DNA from 3 places in the Pandoraea sputorum genome. Region 1 is predicted to be linked to each of the others. Evidence: predicted binding sites of a transcription regulator. Region 1 holds the regulator's gene; each other region holds the start of a gene.
What was found. Region 1 encodes LexA, which represses DNA repair genes until DNA is damaged. Its sites were predicted from a motif close to ACTGTATNNNNATACAGT; they were not measured.

Region 1 (7,123 bases):
CCGGCGGCTCGGTCGTCGAGATGGCGGAATCGGAATACATGGTGCGCTCGACGGCGTATCTGCACTCGCTGGACGACTTCCGTCGCGTGGTCATTCGCACGGATGCCAGTGGCACACCGGTGTTGCTCGGCGACGTTGCCCGCATCCAGATCGGTCCGGAAGCACGCCGCGGCGTGGCGGAACTCAACGGTCAGGGCGAAGTGGCGGGCGGTGTCGTGGTGATGCGCTCGGGCAAGAACGCCCTCACGACCATCGAAGCCGTCAAGGCGAAGCTCGCCGACCTCCAGCGTTCGCTGCCGCCCGGCGTCGAGCTGGTTACGACGTACGACCGCTCGCAGTTGATCGAGCGCGCCGTGGACAACCTGAAGGACAAACTCCTTGAAGAGTTCGTCATCGTCGGGATCGTGTGCGCCATCTTCCTGTTCCATCTGCGCAGTGCGCTGGTCGCCATCTTGTCGCTGCCACTCGGCGTGCTCACCGCGTTCATCGTCATGCGATATCAGGGTGTGAACGCCAACCTCATGTCGCTTGGAGGGATTGCCATTGCCATCGGCGCGATGATCGACGCGGCCATCGTCATGATCGAGAACGCGCATAAACACCTCGAAGCGTTCGCGCACGCGCATCCCGGAGAGACGCCGAGCGCATCGCGGCGTTGGACGCTCATTGCCGAATCGGCGGCGGAGGTCGGCCCGGCCCTGTTCTTCTCGTTGCTCATCATTACGCTGTCGTTCATCCCTGTCTTCTCGCTCGAAGGACAGGAAGGCAAATTGTTTTCTCCGCTCGCCTTCACGAAGACGTACACAATTGCCGCCGCCGCTGGGTTGTCGGTGACATTGGTGCCTGTGCTGATGGGCTACCTGATTCGCGGACGCATCCCGGAAGAAGCGGCCAATCCGATCAACCGCGCGCTGATGGCGATGTACCGCCCGCTGCTCGACGCGACGTTGCGGCGTCCATGGATCGCGCTCGGTGCGGCACTCGTGGTGCTGGGACTCACCGTGATTCCCATCTCACGCCTTGGCGGCGAGTTCATGCCACCGCTCGACGAAGGCGATCTGCTCTACATGCCGACGGCATTGCCGGGGATCTCGGTGGAGAAAGCCTCCGAGCTGTTGCAGCAGACCGACCGGCTCATCAAGACGGTTCCCGAAGTGGAAACGGTGTTCGGCAAGTCGGGACGCGCCGACTCCGCGACCGATCCCGCCCCACTGGAAATGTTCGAGACGACCATCCGGTTCAAGCCGCGCAGTCAGTGGCGCGCAGGGATGACGCCGCAAAAGCTGATCGACGAACTCGATAACCGCGTGAAAGTGCCCGGGCTATCGAACGTCTGGGTGCCGCCTATCCGCAACCGTCTGGACATGCTCTCGACCGGCATTAAGACGCCGGTCGGGGTGAAGATCTCCGGGCCCGATCTTGCGGGCATCGACAAGATCGCATCACAGATCGAGGCGACCGTGAAGCATGCACCGGGCGTGACGTCGGCACTCGCAGAGCGACTGAACGGCGGAAGGTATGTCGACGTCGACATCGACCGGCTTGCCGCGGCACGCTATGGGCTGGCGATTGCCGACATTCAGGCGGTTGTCTCGTCGGCGGTCGGCGGCGACAACGTGGGCGAAGTCATTGCCGGACGCGAACGCTTCCCGATCAGCCTGCGCTATCCACGCGACTTCCGCGACTCGGTGCAGGCACTTCGTGACCTGCCGATCGTGACGGATCGCGGGTCTCAGATTCGCCTTGGAGACGTCGCCACGCTCCACGTCGAAGACGGACCACCAATGATCCGGAGCGAAAACGCTCGTCTATCCGGCTACGTCTACATCGATATCCGCGACACCGACTTGCAAACGGTCGTGACTGGCATGCAACGTCTTGTGGCCGACAAAGTCGTCGTCCCGGCAGGGTATTCGATTGCGTGGTCAGGGCAGTTCGAGTACCTCGAACGCGCAGCGGCAAAGTTGCGCACGGTGATTCCGATCACACTCGCCGTGATCTTCGTGCTGCTCTTCCTGACATTCAACTCGGCGGTCGATGCGCTGATGCTGATGTCGACGATCCCCTTCGCACTCGTTGGGGGCTTCTGGCTGATTTGGGGCCTGGGTCACGCCGTGTCAGTGGCGACTTCGGTAGGCTTCATCGCGCTGGCGGGTGTGGCGGCGGAGTTCGGCGTCGTGATGCTGCTGTATCTGCGTGGCGCGCTGGAAAGGCGATTGGCCGACGGCGAGACGCTCGACGAAGCGCTGATCGTCGACGCGATTCGTGAAGGCGCCGTACTGCGCGTGCGGCCCAAAGCGATGACGGTCGCGGTGATTCTTGCTGGCCTCATCCCGATCATGATCGGTCACGGCGCAGGCTCGGAAGTCATGCAGCGTATCGCCGCGCCGATGGTCGGCGGCATGGTTACCGCGCCCCTACTTTCGATGTTCGTCATTCCCGCCGCCTGGCTGCTGTTGCAGCGGCGGCGTCTCAAGCGCTCGGTGTCGGTCGATCCGGTGGATCTGCCGAATGCCCACGCATCTGCGGTTGTCCCCGCTGTTGTTTCACACGGCACCGATGTGCCATCCACTTCTTTTGGAGAAAAACAATGAAGCAAGTCCTTATCGTTTCCGGCGTTCTTTTGGCTGCCTCGGGTATTGCGGCATCGTCGGCGTTCGCGGCCGGAGACATGAACAATATGGCGATGTCGGGCAAGCCCGCCGCTGACGTCGACGCTAACGCGGCACTGACTGACGCGACGGTCAAAAGCGTCGACACCTCGACCGGCATGGTCATGCTCGCCCACGGCGCGATGAGCAACATCGCCATGCCTGCCATGACGATGGCCTACAAGGCGAAGGACGTTGCCATGGCAAAAAGCGTGCACGCGGGCGACAAGGTCCGGGTACGCGTGGAGAACATGGGCGGAACGCTGACGATCGTTCGTATGGATAAGTAAGCGCGACCGTTGTACTGCGCCGGGCGACAGGCTTCCCGTGACGGAAAGCCGGTCGTCCGGCCCGCGACGGCGGGGACATGTGGCGGAAACTTCACGCAGTACATGAAGTTTTCCCTTGCGTTTTTGCAAACACTGTACAAAAATACAGCCACCTGTGCTTCCATACAGTGATGCCATGATCAAACTTACCGCCCGTCAACAGCAGGTCTACGAACTGGTTCAGCAAGCGATCGAGCGCACCGGCTTTCCGCCGACGCGCGCGGAGATTGCCGCAGAACTGGGCTTCTCCTCCGCCAATGCCGCCGAGGAGCACCTACGGGCACTGGCGCGCAAAGGTGTCATCGAGCTTGCCGCAGGTCAATCGCGTGGCATTCGTCTCAAGCGTCTGGACGACGCGGGCGGCACGCATCAGTTCACGCTGCCGCACATGGGCCTCATGCAGTTGTCGCTGCCGCTCGTCGGCCGTGTCGCTGCAGGCAGCCCGATCCTGGCGCAGGAACATATCGAACGCAACTTCCAGTGCGATCCGAACATGTTTGCGCGTCAGCCCGATTACCTGCTGAAGGTGCGAGGAATGTCGATGCGCGATGCAGGCATTCTCGACGGCGATTTGCTTGCCGTGCAGAAAGCTGCCGACGCGCGCGAAGGTCAGATTGTCGTGGCACGTATTGGCGACGACGTGACCGTCAAACGTTTTCACCGCGTGAAGGGCGGCGTAGAACTGATTGCCGAGAACCCCGACTTCGAGAACATCAATGTCGATGAAGGGAGCGGTGATTTCGCGCTGGAAGGGATTGCAGTCGGTCTGATCCGCAACAATGATCTATGAACGATCTATGAGCGGCCGCTGACGGTCGCCCATCGCGAACCGGGGTAGCGCGACACAGCGACTTGCCCCGACCCCTGAAGATTTGCATTTGATTGCGCCGGGCTGGGTCCGGCGCCCGTGCCCTGCTGCGCCTGCGATTTGTGACATGAACGCCGTTCGCAGCAAGACACGTCCCTCCGACCCGCTTTGAAAGAAGGATCGCATCATGGCTCGACTCTTTGGTTTGCTGCGTACGTCTCTCGGTCAATCGCACGTTCGCGTGTCATCGCAGACGCGACTCTCCGCGGTATACGGTCTCTCGGCGCTCTCTGGACCGTTCGCTTCGGCACCCGCCATCGCCCGCTCCTACACCGTGCCCACCCGCACTCGCACGACCACGCTGCCGCGCACGATTGCAGCCGCCGTCGCTTCGGCGACCCGCCGGGGCTGCCCCGCAGGAAAAGCTGTGAAAGCGTCGCGCAACGTTCGGGAACAACAGGCACGTCGTGACGCGCATGACACGCAGGAGGGTCACGATGTGCGCGTCTATCGAGACAGATCGCACATCGTGATGGTCGGCACGTTTGCCGACATCTGCCGCAAACTCGATCAGGCCGTTGGCGAACATTTCTGCCAGGCGGCGGTTTGATGTTTTGTGCTGGCCCGTCAACGCATTGCGCGAAGACGGGCTGAAACTAGCAGAGCGTGCTGGTTCCTGCGGCTTATTCGCTACGACCGGCATACAGGCTCACTTGCCTTGCAAGGCGCTCGCCGTGAGTCACTGCCCCAGCGCAAGCAGCGGATTATCGGCACTGTGACGCTCACCATCGAAGAAGCGCGCAACGTCTTCCGGCTTCACGGCTTCGATGTTCGCGTGCTGCCAGCGCGGCTTGTGGTCTTTGTCGATCACCATCGCGCGAATACCCTCGACGCCTTCGGCACCGGTGCGGCCGTCGAGGTTGAAGACGCTGCGCATCATTAACCACTCTTCACGCAGTTCGTCCGCGAGAGACAACTTGCGGGCACGACGCACCTGCTCAAGCGCCACGCATGTCATCAGCGGCGACCGCTTGGTGCGCAGCAGGTCTTCCGTCTCCTCTGCCCAGCCCGAGTATTCACAACGCGCTTCGAGTTTGAGGCCCTTCAGAATCGCGGGCATGTCTGCGAGACCGAAGTGCTCATCGATCACGCTGCGCAACGGTGCGAGCTTACCGGGTGCGAGACCACTCGGCGGCAGACTTTCGCGCGCGAACGTACGTGCAGCGTCGAGCACGGCATCGCTATCCTGCCAGTCGCCATTGGCCAGCCGGTCGCACAACGCGGGTAATGACGCGCGCGGCACAACCACGTCCGCCAAGCCGATTTCACACGCGTCGACGGCGCCAAACACGATCCCCGTGGTGCCAAGGTACTCACCGAGATGCCCCGCGAGGTTCGCCAGGAAGAACCCGCCGCCGACATCCGGGAACAGACCGATAGCCGTCTCTGGCATCGCCATGCGCGTCGCCTCGGTGACGATGCGCAACGTCGCGCCTTGCGAGATACCCATGCCGCCGCCCATCACCACGCCGTCCATCAGTGCGATATACGGCTTCGGATAAGACGCGATCGTGTAGTTGAGCCGATACTCGTCGGTGAAGAAATCCATGATGTCGGTGCGGCCTGCACTGATGGCCTCATGGAAGTAGCGAATGTCGCCCCCCGCGCACAGTCCCTTCTCGCCCTCACCTTGCAGCACGACACCCAGCACCTTGGGATCGTCGCGCCACTGATCGAGCGCGGTGGCCATCGCACGAATCATGTCGTGCGACAACGCGTTGAGTGCCTTCGGGCGCGTCAGCGTGATGAAGCCGATACGGCCACGGATTTCGGTTCGAACAAAATCGGTCATGTCAGGCAAGGACTCCGGAAACGTCAACGGATTGGGGGATGAAAGTTCGGGATAACAAATGCAAAAAGCCGGCGCATGGCACCGGCTTTTCTTCCAACAGACAGATCCCGCAGCGCGACGGACTTCTCATCCGTTGCGCCGCGCTTCCATCGCCGGCTTTACTTCTCTTCGCGCGAGGCGCGCTTGCGCTCGTGTTCGATCAGGTGACGCTTGCGCAGGCGAATCGTCTGCGGCGTGACTTCGACCAGTTCGTCGTCGTCGATGAACTCCACGGCGTATTCGAGGCTCATCGCGATCGGCGGCACCAGACGCACGGCTTCGTCGGTACCCGACGCACGCACGTTCGTGAGCTGCTTGCCCTTGATCGGGTTGACCACGAGGTCGTTATCGCGGCTGTGAATACCGATGATCATGCCTTCGTAGAGGGCGTCACCCGGCTTCACGAACATGCGACCACGATCCTGCAACTTCCACAGTGCGTAGGCCACGGCATCACCGTTGTCCTGCGAGATCAACACGCCGTTACGACGCTCACCCAGCGAACCATCCTTGACCGGTGCGTAAGCATCGAAGATGTGGCTCATCAGGCCCGTACCACGCGTCATCGACAGGAAATCGCCCTGGAAGCCGATCAGGCCGCGAGCCGGAATGCGGTATTCAAGACGCGTACGGCCACGGCCGTCCGACACCATGTCCAGCATTTCGCCCTTGCGACGACCGATTTCTTCCATGACGCCGCCCTGGTGTTCGTCTTCCAGGTCGATGGTCAGCATTTCGTACGGCTCGTGCTTCACGCCGTCGATTTCCTTGATCACCACGCGCGGACGCGACACGGCCAGTTCATAGCCTTCGCGACGCATGTTTTCGATCAGAATCGTCAGGTGCAATTCGCCACGGCCCGACACTTCGAAGACCGAGTCGCTGTCGGTGTCCTTCACGCGCAGCGCCACGTTGTGATTCAGTTCCTTGTCCAGACGGTCGCGGATCTGACGGCTCGTCACGAACTTGCCTTCACGGCCGGCCAGCGGCGACGTGTTCACGCAGAAGTTCATCGTGAGCGTCGGCTCGTCGACGGTCAGCAGCGGCAGCGCTTCCGGCGCATCCACGTCGCAGATGGTCACGCCGATACCGACGTCTTCAATACCATTGATCAGCACGATGTCGCCGGCTTCGGCGCCTTCGTCCGACATCACGCGCTCCAGACCCTTGAAGGTCAGGACTTGATTGATCTTGCGCTTGAGAATTTCACCGTCCGGGCCCGAACGCATCACCACTTGCTGGCCCGGCTTGACGCGGCCACGCGTAATACGGCCAATACCGATACGGCCGACGAACGTCGAGTAGTCGAGCGAGCTGATTTGCAGCTGCAGCGGCGCATCCGGATCGGCAGCGCGAACCGGAACGTGTTCCAGAATCGCATCGAACAGCGGCTTCATCGTGCCTTCGCGAACGTTCGAATCGAGGCTCGCAAAACCGTTCAGGG
Region 2 (7,123 bases), 2.0 Mb from region 1:
CTTCTACTACGGTATCGACAATCCGCAGATGCGTGTGGTGATCGTCTCGGCGTTCCACGCGATCTGGTTGCTCGCCGTGTCGGTGCTGATTCTGCGTCACGTGCCGCCGCGCCGCCATCGCTACAACTACTGGCTGACGGCCGCTATGGCCGCCGCGTTTGCTGTGGCACACATTGTGCGGGGTGCGATCTTCGTATGGACACCCGCGCCCGGTCCGGAAGTGTTCGCGCCGACCTTGTTCAACACCATCATGTTGACCATCGGCACCATCGTGATGCCCGCGATGACGATGGGCGCCGTGCTGATGATTCACGATGCAATGCTCGCCACGGCCGAAGAAGCCGCCAACCGCGACTATCTGACGGGTGCGCTCTCACGCAAGCATTTCGACCTGCTCGCGCGTCAGGAGATGGTGCGGGCGGTGGCGCGCGGGTGGCCGCTGTCCATCGTCGTCATCGATCTGGATCATTTCAAGTCGATCAACGACACCCACGGTCATGCGGGTGGCGACACCGTGTTGCGCGAGTTCGTGAAACTGGTGCGCGACAGCCTGCGCGAGGGCGACGTCTTCGGGCGGCTCGGCGGCGAGGAGTTCGCGGTGCTCTTGCCGGGCACGGACACGCCGGGGGCCATTCGTATTGCCGAGCGGCTGCGCACGCAGGCGAGCCGTCATCTGGTCGCGGGACCGTTCGGAGTGTGTCACTACACGCTGAGCGGCGGCGTGGCGACGTGGCTCGAACGCGAAAGCCTCGAGGCCCTGTGCATGCGCGCCGACCGGGCGCTGTACGCGGCGAAAATCTCAGGGCGCAATCTTGTACTCTCCGACGTGCTCCCCAGCGACGAGACCGCGTCCGAAGCGGGTTGACGGCGCAAGCATCCGATGATGCGGGAGGCGCGCCGCCGCCACGCGGACAAGGCTCAAACCAGTTCAGGCAGGCTCAGGGAAAAACTCACCACGCATACGCGCTACGTAAGCCGTCAGATTCGGATGGTGCTCGATCTCGTTGCGCAACGGCATACGGAACGCCGGTGACATCGCGCCCGAGATAAAGGCGAACGCCGTGGCGTCGGCACCGCACGGTTTGTCGCCGAAGAAATAGGGCTTGTCGCCCAGCATCTGCGCGGCCGCCTGCGAACCGCGCGCCAAAATCCTGCTCGCTTCCTCAGGCTTGTAACGCCCCGTGCCCTGCCCGTGCAGCGTGTTGCGGATCTTGCGACGGATCACCGCCTGCGCGACAGGACGGACCGGCCACGGAATCGAACGGAAGAAAGACGCCGGTCCGATGGCGAAGTTCTCGTCGTCGCACCAGCGTGCTTGCACGACATACCAGTAGAAGTGATCCTCCAGCGCCTTCTCGAACATCCAGGCTGCGCCTCGCTGCTCCGGCGTCAGATTCGCGTCGAAGTCGACGCCGTACTTCCGCTCGAGGTGCAACCGGATCAGCGTCGAGTCCGCGATGATCTCGCCGTCGTCCTCGATATAGGGCAGCTTGCCCTTCGGCGCGCGGCGGAAGCCGCCACGGTCGGTGCGGTACGACACCCCGGCGAGCTTGAGCAGCATCTCCGCCTTGACGACGAACGGACTTGCATCGGGCAGCCCGAATGCCGGGCCGAAGGTATACAGAGTCAACATCGCAGGCGTGCTCCTGTGCGGGAAGAATGGCGCAGAGTATTACACGACGGAACCGCCGCGACGAGCGTGTCCCCATCCCCCGCTGTCTTCACCCTGTTCACGCGCCAGATACGTGGCGTGCGCACTGTGATTTTATACAGTATGATGTCCTCCAATCGAGGAACATCTCATGGAAACCATCGACTGGGATCAACTGGCGCTGAGCGCCGCCGAACGCGACCTTGCAGGCATCGTCCGCGAGATCGCCGCGCGCTATGCGCAGCAACGTCCGACGGCCGTCGTGCCGGGAGACACCCACATCGACACAATATCGCTCGACTGGCGTACGCTGGTCGCGATTGCCGACGAAGCGGAAGCGGATATCGGACTTCAGGCGCGTCACGAGCCGTGGGTGCTTGCGCGCCTGCTGCGTCTGCCCGGCGACGAAGCGTTGCGCCGCGATGGCGTGCTGCCGTCGCTCGACGCGGCCGTCGATCTGCAATGGCCTGACGCCCCGGCACCGGCCGTCTTTCGCGCCATCGTCGCCACATTCAGCGCGCTCGCCGACGACGAACTGGCGGCAGACGAGGCGGCTACCTCGTCGTTCATGGCCGGTGCGTCGGCGCTAATGTCCACGGCGCCCGCCGGTGGTTCGGCGTGTCCGGCTTGAGCGCTGAGTGGCACACACCGGAAACGAGGTCCTGCAAGTGTTCGAGAACGTGGTCGAAGACGCCAATGTCGTATCCATCCCACCTGAAGGGATCGATCCGGACGCGCTCGCCCGTTCACTGCCCGCACCGATGGTCTTCGTCGATCTCGAGACGACGGGCGGCAATGCACTTGAAGACCGCATCACCGAAATCGGCGTAGTCGAAGTCGGCCCCCACGGCATCGAACAGTGGAGCACGCTGCTCGACCCTGCCGAGCCGATCCCGCCCTTCATTCAGAAGCTGACGGGCATCACCAACGAGATGGTGCGCGGGCAGCCCTCTTTCGACACGCTCGCACAGGGGCTTGCCGAACGTCTGCACGGTAAGCTGTTCGTCGCGCACAACGCCCGCTTCGATTACGGCTTTCTCAAGAACGAATTCCGCCGCGCGGGCATCGGTTTTCAGGCGGATGTCCTTTGCACGGTGCGTCTGTCGCGCTTGCTGTTTCCGTCGGCCGCCCGGCATGGGTTAGACGCGCTGATTGCGCGCTTCGGCCTCGCACCGCAAGGCCGCCACCGCGCGCTGGCCGACGCCGACCTGCTCTGGCAGTTCTGGCAAAAACTCCACACGCTCTATACGCCCGACCTGATCGGACAAGCGGTGCAACGCGTGACGAAGCGGTCGAGCCAGCCGCCGCAATTGCCGGACGAAGCCATCGACGCGCTGCCTGCCAGTCCGGGCGTCTATCTCTTCTATGGCGAAGGCGACACGTTGCTGTATGTCGGCAAGAGCGTGGATGTCCGTGCGCGCGTGCGCTCGCACTTCTCCAGCGATCATCAGGTCGCCAAGGATCTGCGCATCTCGCAGGAAATCCGGCGCGTCGAAGTGCGGCGCACAGTGGGAGAACTCGGTGCGCTGTTGCTTGAATCGCAGTTGGTCAAACAGTTGCAGCCGGTGCACAACCGGATGCTGCGGCGTTCCGCAAGTCTCTACAGTTGGCAGTTGACGCAGGAAAGCGACACGCCGCAGTTGGTGAGCGCAAAGACGGTGGACTTTTCCGGCGCCGAATCGCTGTACGGCACGTTCTCCTCGCGCAACGGTGCAGAGAGCGCGTTGCGTGCGTTGGCCGACGAACATCGTCTGTGCTGCGCGCAACTGGGGCTGGAAAAGGTCGCGAAGGGGCGTCCTTGCTTCGGCTATCAGGTCAAACGTTGCGACGGCGTGTGCGTGGGCGCCGCGCCGCTGTCAGAGCACACGCAACGCATGCGCGAAGCCCTCGCGACGCTGCGACTGGAAACGTGGCCCTACGACGGCCCCATCGCCATCCAGGAGCATGGGGACAACGACGTCGAGTACCACGTCATCGACCGGTGGCAGTATCTGGGCAGCGTGGCGTCGCGCGATGCATTAGACGCGCTGGTCGACAACATGCCTGCCGCGACGGGCTTCGACCCCGACATCTACCGCTTGCTGGGCCGACGTCTTGCTGCCTTACGGGCGGCGCAATCCACGGCCCCCGCCCCGTTGACGGTGCTGCACCTCACCCGTCCGGCGTTTCGTCTGAGTCAGGTCGAGCGCCCCGACGCTGCGCCCAGGAAACCGCGAAGTGTGGCGCTTTTGCGTCGCCGTCAGCCACGCCCCGAAGATCCCGACCAGCTTCGACTGCCGTTCGACGTCCGGTAGCACGCTACGTGTCGCACACCTGGCGTCCTCGCCGGAATGGCAACGCGCCCCTCGTCTTATGCGATGAGACGAAAAACCCCACATCCAGCATGCCCAAACGGCTGATACGGCACGCTGCCGTCTCACCCGGCGAGACGCGTCCCAAGGCCTTCCGGCCCACCCATTTTCTTTTCCCCCTTGCGTCACCTAGGCAAAACCCTCCTTTCCACTTCGGGTCATGAGCATATAAATATTAAGTATTTGCAAGACGCATGCTGTAGGTCGAAGAATACGCAATCCGAATACAACAGGTTGCGGTATCGGCGGCCCTGGCGTCGTCAATGACCGGAGAGGGAGCGCGTAGGGGTACGCGCTCCCTTCTCAACCCCACACCGAGCCAGATGGAATTACGCCAACTCGAAGCCTTCGCGGCAGTCATGTCGACCGGCAGCATCACTGCAGCCGGACGTCTGCTCGGGCGCTCGCAACCTGCCATTACCCGCATGATTCAGGAGCTCGAAGCCGAGATCGGCTACGCCCTGTTCACGCGCAGCGGCCCTCGCGTAACGCCCACGGAACAAGGCTTTCTCCTGTTTGAAGACGTCGAGCACGTGCTCGCCGGTTTGCAGCAGATTCGGGCCCGGGCCGACGAAATCGCGCGCGGTCAGACCCGCCCGTTGCATGTTGCCGCCACCTCGGCGCTGGCCGCAGGGCTGGTGCCCGCCGCGCTCGCGTTGCCCGGTCTCGCCCACGACGCCCAACAGATTCAAATGCGCAGCACGTCGCCCGAGCAGGTCGTGCATGCCGTGCTGACCGGCGCAGCCGATATCGGCGTGACCAGCCTGCCGCTGGAGCATCGCGGCATCGTCGTGCACTGGATCGGCGAATCGGCCTGCGTGGCGGCCGTGCGCAGCGACGATCCGCTGGCGTGTCATGACCGTCTGCCGCTGGCCGAGTGCGCCGGACGACGCATCATCACCATGCAGAATCCGTATCGTCTGCGCCGTCGCCTCGATCAGGCGTTCTCGCAGGCGGGTGTCGCTCCGGCCGGTCTCATCGAGACGAATGCGTCGATCAATGCGATGACCGCCGTGCGCGCTGGCCTCGGCGTAGCTGTTCTCGAACCGGTCACGGCCTACGGTCTGCCCGTGGCCGACGTCGCTGTGCGGCCCATCGACGCCGACATCCCGTTCTTCTTTGGTGTCATCACGCGCGACGCCCGTGCGCCGTCCCCCGCCGCCCTCGCTCTCGTCGACGCGCTGGCCGACGCCGCCCGCGCGCTGCTGCCCGATTTCGTACAACGCGCCGCCACCGAACACGCTCAAGTCTTGCAGTCGCTCTACGGCGACTTGCCCGCTCCCAAGGAAGCTCAGTCGTCATGACCCTGTCCACGACCACCCCGACCTCCGCCACCGGCCTGTCCGCGCTCGAAGCGCGTCTGCGTCAGGACCTCGCCTGGCTCGAATTACCTGCCAAGCGCTGGGTGCCCGAGCGCTCGTACAACGCTCAGCCCGTGCTCGACGTCGCCATCATCGGCGGCGGCATGGCCGGACTGGCGGCCGCGACGTCGCTCACGCACCTCGGCGTGGGCGCCGTGATCTTCGATCAGTCGCCGCGCGGCTTTGAAGGTCCGTGGGCTACGACTGCACGCATGGAAACCCTGCGCTCGCCCAAGCAGCTCACCGGTCCGGCGCTCGGCTTGCCTGCGCTCACCTTCCGCGCATGGTTCGAAGCGCAGTTCGGCGTCGACGCCTGGGAGGCCCTCGACAAAATCCCGCGTCTGCAATGGATGGACTACCTGCGCTGGTATCGCGACGTACTCGCCATCGACGTGCGTAACGACCATCGCATTACCGCCATCACGCCGCGCGGTGAAGACGGTCTGGTCGAGCTGTCGGTGACGTCGCCCGACGGCGAAAGCAAGGTCTACGCGCGTCACGTGGTGCTCGCCACGGGACGCGATGGCCTCGGTGGCCCGACGATCCCCGCGTTCGCACGCGAATTGCCGCGACGCTTTTACGCGCATTCGTCCGACGTGATGGATTACGCAACGCTGCGCGGCAAGCGCGTCGGCGTGATCGGTGCGGGTGCCTCGGCGATGGACAGCGCCGCCACCGCGCTCGAAGCGGGTGCGGCCAGCGTCGACATGCTGATTCGTCGTGCGGACATTCCGCGCGTCAACAAGGGCAAAGGTGCAGGCAATCCCGGCCTCACGCACGGGCACGTCAATCTGCCGGACGAGTGGAAGTGGCGCATCCGTCACTACGTCAACGTGCAGCAGGTGCCGCCACCGCGCGGCAGCACCTTGCGCGTCTCGCGTCACGACAACGCACGCTTCAACCTCGGCGCACCGATTCTCGACGTCACCCCGGTGGGCGACGAACTGCACGTACGCACGGCCAAAGGCACGTTCGTGCTCGACTTCCTCGTCTTTGCGACGGGGTTTCGCATCGATATCGACAGCCGCCCCGAGTTCGCCGCATTCTCGAAGTTCGTGCGCAAGTGGAGCGACCGCTATACGCCCGCAGCGGGTGATGAAGACGTCGAACTGTCGGACTCGCCGGATCTCGGCCCGACGTTCGAGTTTCAGGAGAAGACTCCGGGCACATGTCCGGGACTGGAGCGCATCCATTGCTTCTGCGCACCGGCCACGCTGTCACACGGCGCGCTGTCGGGCGACATCCCGGCGGTGAGCGAAGGCGCGAAGCGTCTCGCGCAAGGGCTGGCGGGCACGTTCTATCGTGAGGACGTCGAGCACCATTACGCCAACATGGAGGCGTATGAGGAGCCGGAAGTCTATGGCGATGAATGGACGCCCGCGCCGCCGCCACCCGCAGTGACTGATACAGCTGCCGCGCCCGTCGACCAGGAGCGTCTCGCATCATGACCGCATGGATTTTGCGCCGCGTATTGCAAGCGGTGTTAGTGGTGTGGCTGATGACGCTGATCGTGTTCGTCGGTCTGCACGCGATCGGCAATCCGATCGACATCCTGATCGGCCAGGACGTCGACCAGATCGACCGCGCCCGCATCATCGCCCAGCTCGGCCTCGACCAGCCGTTGTGGCGGCAATACCTGTCGTTCATCGCGGGCGCGCTGCACGGCGAGTTGGGCAATAGCTATGTGTACAACGTCCCGGCCATCCAACTGATTCTGCAACGCCTGCCCGCAACGCTCGAGCTCGCGTTCGCCGCGCTCA
Region 3 (7,123 bases), 1.6 Mb from region 1:
TCGATCGGTGTGAACAATTACGGTTACACCGGCGTGCAATCGCTGGCTTACAACGACGCCATCACCACGCCGTTGTTCGGCATCGTCGTCAAGCCGTGGCAGAACGTGTCGTTGTTCGCGAACCGTAGCGAAGGTCTCGCCGCAGGGACGACGGCACCACAGGGGACCGTGAACTACGGTCAGTCGTTGCCGCCGTATCGTTCAAAGCAGATCGAATTCGGGGCGAAGTACGACACGGCGCGTTTCGGTGCGTCGATTGCGTTCTACCAGATCGAAAAACCTTCGGCTTATACGAATGCATCAAACGTCTATGTGGCAGACGGGCTTGAGCGCCACCGCGGCGTCGAAGCGTCGGTGTATGGCAGCCCGGTCAAGAATGTGCGTGTGATTGCCGGGGTGTCGTACATCAACGGCACGTTGCTCAATCAATCGAGCGCGGCGACGAACGGCAATCGTCCGGTCGGCGTGCCGACGTTCCAGTACAACCTCGGTGCGGAGTACGACATTCCCTGGGTACAGGGCCTGACGTTGAACGCGCGCTGGATTCACACGGGCCGTGAGTACGCGAATATTGCGAACACGGCGTCGATTCCGGCATGGGATCGTTTCGACGTGGGCGCGCGCTATGCCACGCAGATTTACGGCAAGTCGACGACGTTCCGTCTGAGCGTGCTCAACGTGACGAACAAGGCGTACTGGTCGAGCGTGTCGTCGAGCAACTATCTGACGCTGGGTGCACCGCGTACATTCCTGCTGTCCATGACGACGGACTTCTAAGCCGTCGCGGTCCTGGCAACCTCAACTGCCTCGCTGACGACGGAAAACGCAGCTTGCAGTCGCGCCCCGGTGCTGTTCGTAGCCCGGGGCGGTTTTTCGTCCGCTTTTCGGACGGATCATTTCTCGATGCTGAACTCGGTCGCAATCGCCGCGCCGTTGGCCAGAGAGGTGACGACGTAGTATTTGTCACCGACCTTGAACATGAAGCGGCACCAGTTTTCGGTGAGCGCCCGCCATTCCAGATTCACGCAATACGAGCCGTTGTCGTTGACCGACCAGGTGCCAGTGGCATGCGCGACCTGCACACTGCGTCCACCCGATCCGATGTTGCCCTTGTTATCGCTCGTCGCGTTGAGCGATCCGCCGGACTCGTTGACCCACTTGCGTGTGCTGCCGTTCTGAACGACGTTAGTGATGTGAGCGCCGGGCATTAGCGAACGCAAGTCGTCGACGCTGAGTTGCTGGCCGTTGGCGTCTTTGATGTCGGATAGATGCATCGGATCGGCGGCGGCGAGCGCAGGCAACCAGAGAGCAGCGACCGTGGCGAGGACGGTGATGCGAGGGGGCTGAGGGAAAGAAGAAGCGAAGCGGTGAACCATGATGACTCCCGGACGAGGCTTGCCGACACATACGCAAGCCGACGAGGCGCACACCTGACGGGCGCATCGTCTGACACTGTTGTCCCCGCACTGCGGCGGGGTGTCGCTATCGGTCCGGGCGATGAGCGGTCGGGAAGGCCGACCGCTCATGCGTTACCACTATAGGTGACAGTGCGAGGTCTGCCCAGTTTCCCGGTCAGTCAGTGCCGTATTTCGGCGAACGCGGACCGTAGAGCATGCCGTTGGGACGTCCGGCAGACAGCAGACGCGCATTGGCCGTGCCCGCGACCGTGTAACCGGCGTTCGACACGCTGTTGACGATCTGCTTGACGGCCGCCGTGACCAGCATGCCGATCAACCCGCCGCCGCCACTGTTGTTGCCCTCATTGTTCGACGCGCTGGCTGCGCCGCTCCACAGCTTCGCACCGTTGCGCAGATCGATGAGTTCGGCCGAGACCGTCACGACGGTGGCGCTGTCGAGCACCATGTATTTCGTGCCGTACTGAGTGATCTTGATGTAGAGCGCAGCGTCCGCACCGAAGATCTCACGCAGCTTGGCCGGGCTGACCTGATGGATGTCACCGGCGACGGTCAGACCGTTCTGACGGAACGATTCGTCGACCAGCGTCACCGGCATCACGTAGTAGCCAGCTTCGCCCAGCGGCACCGTCACTTGCGAAAGCACGCTGTAGGTCGCGTCGATATCCGGCGACTCGTTCAGCGGCGGCAGCACCAGAATCGACTTCGGCTTGCTTTCCTTGAACGCGGTGTAGTCATACGGCTTGGCTTGATGCACAGCGCAACCGGTCATCACAGCGGCCAGCGCGGCGACCGTCATCCATTTGCAGAGTCGGGCGATCATTGCTTGGCCTCCGGGGTCTTGTTTTTCAGCAGGAAGTCGATGTAGCTGGCCGATTCGGGGAACAGTTGCTTTTCGGTCTGGAACTCTTCGACCATCTTGTCGGACTTGCCGACCGAGGCGTAGAGCAGGCCGAGGTGAGCGTGATATCCGGGGGGCGCGGCGTGATTGGACGCCTTGATCTTCTCCAGATCGCGCTCCAGCGCAATGATCTGTGCTTCCTTCGATTCGCCCTTGAAGTATTCGTAGACTTGCGGCTGATAGCCTTCCCAGTCATACAGCGGCTTGGGCGGTGTGGCGCAGCCGGAGAGCGCGAGGATGACGCTGCCTGCGATGGCTGCGACGGCGATCCGGCCGGACGAGAACGTGCGATTCATGACGATATATGTCCTGACGTGCAAAGCCGAGCGCGTGACGAATCACGCGCTACGGCATGCTGCAAAAAAGGGTGTCGGTGCGCTTACTTGCCCGGCTTCCAGGCACCGCTCTCGATGCCTGCGACGAGCTTGTCGACGGCTTCGCGCATGGCGAGGTCAAGCACCTTGCCATTGAGCGTGGAGTCGTAGCCCGCAGTGCCACCGAAGCCGATGACTTCGCGATTCGAGAGTGCGAATTCGCCCGCGCCGCCGCTCGAGTAGACAACCTCCGACGTGGCGATATCGACCACGTTCAGGTTGACCTTTGCGTAAGCGATCTGCTCGCGGCCACGGCCCAGAATGCCGAACAGTTGCTTGTCACCCACTTCCTTGCGGCCGAACTCGACCACATCGCCGGTGATTACGTAGTCGGCGCCCTTGAGCGTCTGTTGCGTCTTCTTGATGTCGGCTTCCTGACGGATCTCGGCCATGTTGTCGCGGTCGAGCACGTTGAAGCGCTGGGTCTGTTGCAGATGGGTAATCAGAATCGTCTTGGCCTGGCTGCCGAGGCGATCGACGTTATCGGAAAAAACGCCGCGCATGTACGCGGAACGGTTATCGAACTTGCCGACAGCGATCGGCGTGCGCACGCCAACGTACGGACGGCTGGCACTCTCGACCTTGGCGACTTCCACGGTACGCGAGCTTTCGGTGGCGCAACCGCCGAGCACGGCCATAGCGAGCATGGCAGCGCTGAGCAGCGCAATGCTGGATTTCCTTTTCTGCACGGTGATACCCCTGAGTGTGTTGTCACCCGCCGGACGATGCATCGTGGCATCGTTCCGATGCGGACATCTGAAGCCCTTACCTCATTAAAGTTGTTTGCCGCTTGTAGTAAGCGTTGGTAAGGGGTGCTGATGGTAGCACGCGTTTTCGGTGCGTTGTGACACCCACTTGCATCCTGCGTACCCCGAGTCCGCCGTTTACACGGGAGACTGCAATTCAGGAAGTTCGCATGGCCGGGGAGGGCTGGAATTCGCGTGATCCGACGCGAGTTTTGAGTGACCTCGGTTTGTGAGTTTTCCTATCGTCCGGAGACATTTCTGTCGACATTGTCGGTTCTCAGCCCAGCCCGAAAATCAGCAACAGATTGGTCGCCGTGATGACGGCAAAAAGGCACCACGCTAACACCTGCGTCGGACGCCCGATCGTATTGCCGTTCATCACGCGCGCATCGCTGACCGAGCGAATGAGCGGCCACATGGCAAACGGTAGTTGCAGGCTGAGCAGCACCTGACTCCACACGAGCAGTTTGCCCACAGCACCGTCGCCGAGCCACAACACCCCGATCAGTGCGGGCACGAGCGCGAGTCCGCGCGTAATCAGTCGGCGCTGATAGCACGGAATCTTCATGTGCAGGAAGCCGTCCATGATGACTTGCCCGGCGATGGTGCCCGTCAGTGTTGAACTTTGCCCCGAAGCGAGCAGGGCGATGCCGAACATGAAGGCGGCAGCCCCCCCGCAATCGGCGTAATCAACTGATACGCCTGCTCGATATCGGTGACGTTGGTCTGACCGCTGGCATGAAAAACTGAGCCAGCAAGAATCAGAATGGCCGCATTCACGCACATGGCGATCAGCAATGAGACCCAGGTATCGATGCGCACTAACGCGAGTGTGTCGTGCACATCGCCGCGCTTGCCGCCGACGACCCGCCGGGTCTGTACGACGGAAGAGTGCAGGTACAGGTTGTGCGGCATGATCGTCGCGCCGACGATGCCCAGCGCCAGTACGATCGCGTCGCGCCGGTCGTGACTGGGTGCGCCCGGGACAAGACCCGCAGCCACCGCGTGCCAGTCGGGCGGCACCATCGCGACCTGCGCGATGAAACAGAACGCCATCGTGCCGATCAATCCGAACACGATAGCTTCGATCTGACGGAAGCCCTTGCCCTGTAGTCCCAGCACGATCATCGTGTCGAGCGCGGTGAGCACGATCCCCCACGCGATGGGTACGCCTAGCAAGAGCTTGAAGGCCAGTGCGCAGCCGAGCACTTCGGCGATATCGCACGCAATGATGGAAATCTCGGCCGTGATCCATTGGACGAAACGGCCTGTGCGACCGTAGCGTTCGTAGCTGGCCTGCGCAAGATCGCGTCCGGCGACCAGTCCCAGACGTGCGGCCAGCATTTGCAGGAAGATGGCGGCGAGACTCGAGAGCGCCACTACCCAAAGCAGCGAGTAACCGAATTGCGATCCTGCCTGAATGTCCGTCGCCCAGTTGCCGGGATCCATGTAACCGATGGCGACGAGCAATCCGGGGCCGGCGAAGCGTTTGAGTTTGGTCCAGCGCGACTGACGCGCGTCGATGACGATGCTGCCTTTGACCTCGGCGGGGCAGAAGGGAGCGGTGGCAGTGGTCGGGAGCGGCATGAGGAGTGGGTTGTGTGCAATGACGCTCACGTTAGCCGGGCCGACGCCTGCCCGCAAGCGCGATCGCCATGATCGGCGTGATGAGGCGTGATGAGGCGGCCATGAAGATGCCGTCGACGGCAAATGAACTGCTATACTGTACATTCATACAGCATTTGGGCGCATGATGACCCTGCCGCTTTCCTCCCCTCTGCCTGCCGGGCTATGGCGTGCCAGTGAGCTGGCGCATTGCCATCGCGCGGGCCACACCACCGGTTTCGCCGCGCTCGACGCCGAGCTGCCCGGCGCGGGGTGGCCGCATGGCGCGGTGACGGAGCTGCTGAGCGACCGTCCGGGCATCGGTGAATGGCGTTTGCTGGCACCGACGTTGCGCGATCTGACGCAGGCGGGAAAGCCGGTCATGGTGATTGCACCGCCGATGCTGCCCTATGCCCCGGCGCTGGCGGGGTGGGGCATCGATCTGCGGTGGTTGAGTGTGGTGATGCGCCCGTCTTATACAGCGTCCCCGGCGTCCCGGCCAACGCGCACCTCCCGAGTGCGGCGCGGGGCCGGGGGGCAGGGCATGAGACCCGAGGACCGCGACATGCTGTGGTGCGTCGAGCAGGCGCTCAGGAGTGCGTGCTGCGGGGCGGTGCTTGCGTGGCTACCGGCCGCGACACCCGAGCAGCTTCGGCGGTTTCAGGTGGCCACTGGCGGTAGCGAAACACTGACCTGGGTGATGCGTCCGCCGGCGGCTGTGTCGACCGCGTCCGCAGCGCCGTTACGGCTGGGACTGGTCGTCGGAGAGGCGAGCCGCCTCGGCTTGCAGTTTCATAAGCGTCGTGGACCGCCTCGTTCCGAACCGCTCTGGCTGACGTTGCCTGAGCCCTATACGCGTGCGCAGCAATCGCTGACAAGGGGCGCGGACGACGAAACGCCGCTGCATGCCCAGCCCGATCCGGCACCGTCGCCCGTGCCGTCTACGGCGTCTTTTGTTTCTGCTTCCGGAGTCTCGCATGGCCTGCTGGATCGCCCTGCATCTGCCTTGTCTGGCACTCGAGATCGCCTCGCCGCTCACATCACTCCCGTCACTCCGGTCGCGCATACGGGCTGACGGGCCGACGGAGGCGAGCGACGCGCAAGCCGACACGACGGTCGTACTGGCGCAGTCACGTGTCTGGCAGGCGAGCGAGGCGGCGCAGGCGGCGGGTGTGCAACCGGGCATGCGTCGCGGCGGTGTTCTCGCGCTCTTGCCACAGGCGCGGTTTCACGATCGCGACGAAGCCGCCGAGGCGCTCGCGCTTGAAGCGCTGGCGCTGGCGTTGCTGCGTTTTGGTCCCGATGTGGCGATTGCCGCGCCGCAGTGTGTATTGATCGACGTCGCGCCGAGTTTGCGTCTGTTTGGTGGATTGGCATCGTTGGCGGCACAAGTGTTGGAAAGTGCCGAGTCGCTCGGACACCGGGCATCGCTGGGCATTGCCGCGACGGCCAGCGCGGCAACGCTGCTCGCACGCGCCGCGCAGGCTGTGCCGACACACGTTGATCCTCATGCGCCGACATCTCAGGACATGCAGGCCGCGATGAAGTCGCGTGCATCACGTCGCTCGATCGTGCCGGTGACAAAGGCGGCAGCGGGGGCGACGTCCGGGGCGGCGCTATCGCTGTCGTCGTCGGCTACGGCGCCATCCTCGTCGTCGTGGCCTCCCGAGCCACTGCTGCCACCGTCATTGGCGGGGCTACCGGCGCAACTCGATCCGCTCCCGGTGGCATTGCTGCCCGAAGCGCAGCCGTGGCTCGACTGGCTCGCTCAGATCGGTTGCGCGACGTTGAGCGAATTGCGTGCACTGCCGTCGGCGGGCGTGAGACGTCGCTGCGGTGCCGCGCTGCCCGCATCGCTTTCGCGCGCCTATGGCGAAGCGCCGGAAGCGCCGGCGTGGTATCGCGCGCCGCCGCATTTCGAAGCCGTGCTGCCATTGCCGTCGCTCACGCATGACGTTGAAGTCTTGCTGTTCGGCTTGCGCCGTCTGCTCGCGCAACTGACGGGGTGGCTCGCCGCTGGGCAACTGGCCACGCAGGCCTTGACGCTGATTCTCGAACACGAGCCGCTTGGCCGGGAGACCC

Region 2: NA29_RS05270 (DUF2471 family protein) is a predicted target of LexA. The motif match lies at 1,757-1,774, and genes of this name have one in related genera.
Region 3: imuA (translesion DNA synthesis-associated protein ImuA) is a predicted target of LexA. The motif match lies at 5,159-5,176, and genes of this name have one in related genera.

What each region holds. Positions count from the first base shown of each region.
Region 1 covers NZ_CP010431.2:3,106,366-3,113,488, forward strand. Annotated here, with positions in the region: gene NA29_RS13660 (efflux RND transporter permease subunit) at 1-2,594, shown strand, start outside; gene NA29_RS13665 (copper-binding protein) at 2,591-2,941, shown strand; gene lexA (transcriptional repressor LexA) at 3,117-3,770, shown strand; gene NA29_RS13675 (hypothetical protein) at 3,976-4,398, shown strand; gene NA29_RS13680 (enoyl-CoA hydratase/isomerase family protein) at 4,528-5,640, opposite strand; gene typA (translational GTPase TypA) at 5,799-7,123, opposite strand, start outside.
Region 2 covers NZ_CP010431.2:1,156,330-1,163,452, reverse strand. Annotated here, with positions in the region: gene NA29_RS05280 (GGDEF domain-containing protein) at 1-865, shown strand, start outside; gene NA29_RS05275 (glutathione S-transferase C-terminal domain-containing protein) at 929-1,633, opposite strand; gene NA29_RS05270 (DUF2471 family protein) at 1,803-2,282, shown strand; gene NA29_RS05265 (exonuclease domain-containing protein) at 2,290-3,945, shown strand; gene NA29_RS05260 (LysR family transcriptional regulator) at 4,326-5,306, shown strand; gene NA29_RS05255 (flavin-containing monooxygenase) at 5,303-6,811, shown strand; gene NA29_RS05250 (ABC transporter permease) at 6,808-7,123, shown strand, end outside.
Region 3 covers NZ_CP010431.2:1,517,335-1,524,457, forward strand. Annotated here, with positions in the region: gene NA29_RS06860 (TonB-dependent receptor) at 1-777, shown strand, start outside; gene NA29_RS25680 (DUF995 domain-containing protein) at 894-1,376, opposite strand; gene NA29_RS06870 (DUF799 domain-containing protein) at 1,573-2,238, opposite strand; gene NA29_RS06875 (DUF4810 domain-containing protein) at 2,235-2,612, opposite strand; gene NA29_RS06880 (CsgG/HfaB family protein) at 2,696-3,337, opposite strand; partial or broken gene NA29_RS06885 (DUF1348 family protein) at 3,535-3,648, shown strand; partial or broken gene NA29_RS06890 (Nramp family divalent metal transporter) at 3,714-4,885, opposite strand; gene imuA (translesion DNA synthesis-associated protein ImuA) at 5,187-6,116, shown strand; gene NA29_RS06900 (Y-family DNA polymerase) at 6,019-7,123, shown strand, end outside.